One region of the Pseudoalteromonas sp. DL-6 genome, then DNA from elsewhere that is predicted to be linked to it. Evidence: predicted binding sites of a transcription regulator. Region 1 holds the regulator's gene; each other region holds the start of a gene.
The links. Region 1 encodes sigma-54, which starts transcription at its own class of promoters, with help from an activator protein. Its sites were predicted from a motif close to GTTGGCACGNNNNTNGNNT; they were not measured.

Region 1 (2,275 bases):
TATGTGATCAGTGTGCCTCTGCAGCTTTGCAAATTTACTATTTACGTAGTCTCTAAGCGAGTCAGTAATATCTACATGGCGACCAGTTAAGTTCAGTTGCATAAACATTTTCCTCTTTGTTGTACGCCTTAAATCAAACTTTTTCGTTGATTCGACGGGGGAATAGCTAGAGATTCGCGATATTTTGCAATAGTTCTCCTTGCTACTTTAATTCCTTGCTCTGCCAATATATCTGCAATTTTACTATCACTCAATGGTTTAGCTGAGTTTTCTGCAGCGATTAATTTTTTAATTAATGCGCGTATTGCTGTAGATGAACATTCGCCACCATTTTCAGTGCTTACATGGCTTGAAAAGAAATATTTAAGCTCAAAAATACCGCGTGGTGTGTGCATGTATTTTTGCGTAGTAACACGTGAAATAGTCGATTCGTGCATTTCTACCATTTCGGCCACGTCATTAAGTACCATAGGCTTCATCGCCTCAGGACCATGTTCAAAAAAGGCCTGTTGTTGCTGCACAATACAGTTAGTTACTTTAAGTAGCGTGTCGTTTCTACTTTCTAGACTTTTTATAAACCATTTTGCTTCTTGCAAGTGTGAGCGAATAAACTGGCTATCACCACTTGATTTAACAGTACGTGACATAGCCGCATATTGGCTGTTTACCCTAATTTTAGGCATGCTATCAGGGTTTAGTTCAACCACCCAACGCCCTTTAATTTTTTTAACCGACACATCAGGAATAACATACTCTGACTCTTCTCTGACAATAGTGTCCGCCGGTTTTGGGCTAAGGGTATGAATTAACGTCATGATCTCTTTAAGCTCATCTTCTTTGAGCTTAGTTTTTTTCATTAACGTGCGATAATCACGTGCAGCCAGCAAATCAATATGATCGGTTAAGATCATTTTTGTTTCGTTTAAAAAAGGCGTGTCTTTATCAAACTGATTAAGTTGAATACACAAGCACTCTTGTAAACTACGCGCGGCTATTCCTACCGGATCAAATAATTGAATACGCTTTAATACCGCTTCTATTTCATCAAGTTCAACTTCATCTTCGTCATCGTTTTCTTGATTAAAGCTCTCTAAAATTTCTTCACAGCTAAGGGTTAAAATACCTGAGTCGTCCACGGCTTCTACTATTGCAATCGCAATGGCTTCATCTGTAGGACTAAATGGCGTCAGTTGCAATTGCCACATTAAATATTCATGCAGCGTTTCAGTTGAAGAGCCTTGATAAATTGATTCATCTTCAGGCATCGGTCCCGATGAAGAGACAGGTGCTGCGCTCATGTATTCATCCCATGTAACATCCATTGCCATATCATCGCTAATGGTGTCTTTGCTCATGGCTTCGCCGCTGTCTTGCTCATACTCGCTAGGTTTTTCGTCAGCTGAAGCACTTAGCGTTGATTCATTGTTATCGGCTTTTTGTTCGTTTTTACCCGCAGCATCTTCGCTGTAATCTTGTTCTTCAACTTCAAGCAAGGGATTGCTATCGAGCGCTTCTTGAATTTCTTGCTGGAGATCCAATGTACTGAGCTGCAATAAGCGAATTGCTTGTTGCAACTGTGGAGTCATTGTAAGTTGCTGGCCCATGCGCAGCTGTAATGATTGCCTCATTTATCTCTAACAATCCTTTTAAATTACGGTCTGTTGACCTTTACGGATTAAAATTCGTTCAAACTAGGGGCGGTTTAATCGCGGCGCGAGGTTTGTAACCTAGTGGGCTAAGTCAAAACCGAGCAACAAAAAGTAAATCGTCCCTAGGCAGAACCCGAAGGGCAGCGCCTGTTTGGCATTGATGCTGCGTTATCGCCTATTTATGGGGAATACCACATCACATAGGCTCTGCCTTGCCTAAATACCAAACAGACTGCTGCAAATTCAACCTTGAAAGGTCAACAGACCTAAGTATAATTAATCTTAGCAGATGCTTAGTGGAATAACACACATATTAGAGCTTGAACTGCTCGCCCAAATAAACATCGCGTACTGTTTTATCGTTTAATACATATTCTGGAGTGCCTGATGCAATTAACTCCCCATGAGAAACTATGTAGGCTTTTTCACAAACATCAAGTGTTTCGCGTACGTTGTGATCTGTGATCAATACGCCAATCCCTCGATTCTTAAGGTGCTCTATAATCTTTTTAATATCTAATACAGAGATAGGATCAACCCCTGCAAAGGGTTCGTCTAATAGTATAAATTTAGGGTTTGCTGCTAATGCCCGGGCAATTTCAACGCGGCGACGTTCACCGCCTGAT
Region 2 (2,275 bases), 1.1 Mb from region 1:
ATCACTGGCAGCTTCAGAACGAGTCAAAAAGCCATCTTGGTTGCGGTCAAGTTTTTCAAACTTTTCGGCAATATAACTGCTTGTTGCAAAACTCATACAGCTAAAAACAGTCAGTGTTAGTAAAATAATATTATGAAAAGGCTTCATATAAATGCTCAGTACAGGTTAGTGGTTAAGTAGTTTTTAAACTCAGTTAAAGAAATTCTGTTGTCTTGATTTTCATCCCAATTTGAAAATGAGTTTAATAGCTGAGGCTGAGCAGCAAGCTCGCTGTGGGTTAAATATCCATCATTATTTTTGTCCAAATGGTCAAAGCGTTGCTTTACATCAAGTGCGAATGCACTTTGGCTGATAAAAAGTAAAGCACCAATAAAGGGAAGCAGTATTCTCATAGTTGGCGTTCCAAGGTGTATTTTAATTGCTGCAGTATTGAAAGAAAGCACTTGCCATAATTTAACTCCCAACATTAAATCCGTTTACACACTCCCTCAGGGATTATGGCAAATGCTTTTAACTCTATAATATAAAACTTAACTTGAATCTAAACTTAAGGTTTAAAGTTTTCGAACTCTTTTTTAGAAATCATCTCGTTATTGTCTTTGTCTAAATCAGTAAATTGCTTAAGCAGCTGCTTATCTTGTTTGGCCTCAGTGAGCGATATTTGGCCGTCCATATTTTTGTCTAAATGCATAAAACGTACATTTAACGACGATGCCAATGCCGTCGCGCTAATAGCTAAAAATAGTAGCGAAAAAGCACCAATTAATTGTTTCATAAATATACTCCTTTATTTTACAAACTGTTTAAATTCATCGAACGATAGTTGTCCGTCTTCATTCTTGTCTATTTGTGCAAAATTCTCATGCAGTAATGCATCTTCGCCGGCCTCTGCTTCGCTTAATGTACCGTTGCTGTCTTTATCTAGGCTGTAAAATGCTGTATTCACATCAAGCGCAAATAAATGGCTACTCGTTAAACATAACGCTATTAAGGCAGTAGATTTTAAATAACCTTTAGTCATTCCTTGGCCTTTAAAAATTAATATTTATAAGCGTATTACAATTATAGTGCCATCTTTAATTTTTATTAAAAATCAATGATTTAATTTTTTAACTTGTTTTTAATGAGTAATATTTACCGACGGTTGTGTGTTTTATGCAACATTTTCTTAGTTAGAATTTTTTACTATTTCTAAATCAAGTGTTTAACTTGTCGCAATTGTGCGACATTGCAACGGTTTTACTCTCAAAAATGTATTTGGTTCAGCGAGTGTATAAGTTGAGCGCTTAATAATAGAGCGCTTAAAAGTAGTAAAGGATTAGTGTATGCCTGCAATCATGGCTGAAAAATATAAAGCATTGGTAAACTGGCGTCCTAATTTGATTGGCCAGTTTGTAATGAGTATGCTGTTGTCACTTTTGCCTTTGTCTATTGTGGTTATTGTATTTTTAAATGTATTAAATAAACAATTAGCGGTCACACAGCAAATTGTCAGTAATAACTACCAAGTAACCAAGTCGTTTAATGCACTTAAACAAGAGCTCAATAGTTTAGAAAGGGCAACAAGGCAAAACTGGGTTTTAAAAAGCGATTCACTTGATAAACTTATCGTGGATAAATGGCAGTCATCGCTGGACAATATAAATGAGCTTAAACAGCTTTCTAGCAGCCAACAAAGTACTCAACAATGGCAACGGTTAACAGATACGCTAAAAGCAGCGCATACCAAACTGGTGGTTGAAGCTCGTGAGCAAGCAGAGTTGTTTGTGCCAATTAGTGAAATACTGGCAGATCTAACAATGTGGTTGCGTGAAACCAATGAAGCCAAAATCACTCAAAACCAAATTAAACTGACAAATTTACAAGCCTCCTTTATAAACTGGTTAGTGGCACTTACGCCTTTAACCTTACTTGTTGGCGGTGGGTTTTTATGGCGGATAAGTGGCCGTTTAAAAGGTTTAACCTCCGTTATTGATAAATTAGGCCAAGGAGATTGGCAGCAAAAAATATCAGTGCAGGGATCAGCTGAGCTCATTGAACTAGGTAACAAGTTGCAGTGGGTGCAGGCGCAATTGCATATGCTAGAGCAGCAAAAAGATACGTTTTTACGCCATGTTACTCACGAATTAAAAACGCCTTTGGCCTCTATGGTTGAGGGCACTGAGTTATTAGCCGATGAAATTGTTGGGCCAATTAATAATGAGCAAAAAGCAGTGCTTGAGTTAATTAGTCAATCTATGGTGCGATTACGCACTATGATAGACAGCTTGTTAAG
Region 3 (2,275 bases), on a different replicon from region 1:
AATGTGAATAAAGCGCCCGCCTACTTTAACCTCGTAGCCATATACTGATATCGCATTGATAAATTCATTAAGTTGCTGCTCATCGCCATGCCAGTAGAGCGGATCTGAGTATTGACGGGTTTGTGCTTGCGTTGCTTGTAGCTGGTTTAATCCTGTCATTTTCATTACCTGCTCACTCGTAAGCTCACTAAACAAACTATATTGGTCGCCGTAGTCTTTTTTTAAGCGTTTTAAATCAGTCCATAAATTGCTAATGGGTGCAGCAAACGAGTAACACCAGTAGCCTTGGTATTCGCTGCAGCCAATTGGCCTGAGATTAAAATAATTTTTAGGAATATAAACAGCCGAGCCATTTTCAACAATGAAAGGCTGTGTAATATTAAGCGCTTGTTGCAGTGCCACTACTTCACTAAATGTTTTGCTGGTATTAAATACCACAGGTACACCGCTGTATTGCAGCTCTTGTAATAAGGTATCTACCGCATCGGTGTTGTAATCTCTGTGATTGAGTAATGTGCCATCTAAATCGGTAAAAATGATAGGTTGTACAATACTATCGCTTGTAAGCACCATCGCAGTTACATCTCGATTACTATCGAGCTCTATAAGTGCATTTGCTTTAGCACTAAGGGTGTTGAGGTTTTCACGCGTGATGCGTTCAAAATGAGAAATAAACCACAATAACTGCTCATCGGTCATAGTGCCTGCGCCCTGCCCTTGTTTGGCAATTAACTTGTGTTCTTGCTCTTGGCGCCACGCAAACACATCATCAAAACTCGGGGCTTTGAGCATAATTGTGTAATCGATTTTATCAAAAACGGTTTTATATTCATTGGCTAAACAGCTGTTAATACAGCGACGCCATAACCCTTGTTGATCGTATGATTTTTCTAGCTCGTTAATAGGCTCAACTAGCGTAAAAGGCTGCTGTGGTTCACTGGCTACACACCACCCTTCTAAAATAACAACATCGACCGGCTGACTATTGGTTAACCATTTGTTTTTTGCTACGGGTTCATCTTGTTGCTTATCAAAACGCGGCAGCGGTACATTTAGTTCTGCATTTAATAAACGGCTAATGGTGTTATCCATCAGCGCAACATCATGTGTACCCGGTACACCTCTAGTGGCGAATAAACAATGCACATCTTGGGCTAACTGTTGGCGTTTTTGAATTGATAAATAAAAGTCATCAATAGAGAGCGCAACACAGTTTAGGTGGGTATTTTGGCTAAACCAAGTTACTAAATAATCACCAAGTGTGGTTTTTCCTGAGCCTTGGCAGCCATTAATCGCGACAAATATAGGGGCTGTTTTTTTACTGGTTAGAATGTCCTGCGCAATAGCAGAAAAATACTGCTCGCTAATATACTGATATTTCAACGGCAGTTGGTGTTTTACTAAAAAAGCATTTATATCCACACTCTTGGTCTCCATATAACAATCCCTGAGTCAACTATAGGGTATGACTAAGGAAATGCAGTTACTAGACCAATATTATTTATTGTTACTTTTTAGTAGGTTAAAAAAAAAGCGCATTTAAAATGCGCTTTTTTGGTGCAATATTTTTAACCACAGTGCAAACTTAACTCTGGTTGCTCTGTGCTTTGGGTAATACTAAGTTTAATACTATGCCTAAAATAGCACATAAGCTCACACCTTCTAGGCTGAACTCACTACTACCTATGTACATACCACCAATACCACAAATTAAAATAAGTGCCACAATACTTAAATTGCGCGGCTCACTTAAGTCATCGCCCGATTTAACTAAGGTGTTTAAACCAATAACCGCAATAGAGCCAAATAATAAAATCATTATGCCACCCATCACAGGCACCGGAATGGTTTGCAAACTAGCGCCCATTTTAGCAACAAATGCTAAGCAAATTGCAATAATAGCAGTCCACATCATTACTTTAGGGTTAAAGTTTTTAGTAAGCATTACCGCACCAGTTACCTCTGAGTAAGTGGTATTAGGTGGGCCGCCAAATAAGGATGCGGCAGACGTGGCTAAACCATCACCAAATAAAGTGCGATGTAATCCTGGTTTTTTCAAATAATCTTTTTTTGTAACTTGGCTAATTGCCATCATATCGCCAATGTGTTCAATAGCAGGCGCAATTGCCACCGGCACCATAAATAATATGGCTTGCCATTTAAACTCTGGTAACACAAAGTTTGGTACTGCTAGCCACTGTGCATTACTTACGGCTTCAAACTGCACTATACCCATAAATAACGAAAGCGTATAACCGGCAACAACACCGGCTAA

Region 2: B1F84_RS12340 (EF-hand domain-containing protein) is a predicted target of sigma-54. The motif match lies at 1,057-1,075, and genes of this name have one in related genera.
Region 3: B1F84_RS16375 (HAD-IIB family hydrolase) is a predicted target of sigma-54. The motif match lies at 1,439-1,457, and genes of this name have one in related genera.

The regions. Positions count from the first base shown of each region.
Region 1 covers NZ_CP019770.1:466,457-468,731, forward strand. The annotation lists gene hpf (ribosome hibernation promoting factor) at 1-102, opposite strand, end outside; gene B1F84_RS02145 (RNA polymerase factor sigma-54) at 129-1,628, opposite strand; gene lptB (LPS export ABC transporter ATP-binding protein) at 1,963-2,275, opposite strand, start outside.
Region 2 covers NZ_CP019770.1:2,632,286-2,634,560, reverse strand. The annotation lists gene B1F84_RS12355 (calcium-binding protein) at 1-147, opposite strand, end outside; gene B1F84_RS12350 (EF-hand domain-containing protein) at 156-392, opposite strand; gene B1F84_RS12345 (hypothetical protein) at 548-775, opposite strand; gene B1F84_RS12340 (EF-hand domain-containing protein) at 788-1,021, opposite strand; gene B1F84_RS12335 (HAMP domain-containing sensor histidine kinase) at 1,326-2,275, shown strand, end outside.
Region 3 covers NZ_CP019771.1:286,896-289,170, forward strand. The annotation lists gene B1F84_RS16375 (HAD-IIB family hydrolase) at 1-1,437, opposite strand, end outside; gene B1F84_RS16380 (uracil-xanthine permease family protein) at 1,586-2,275, opposite strand, start outside.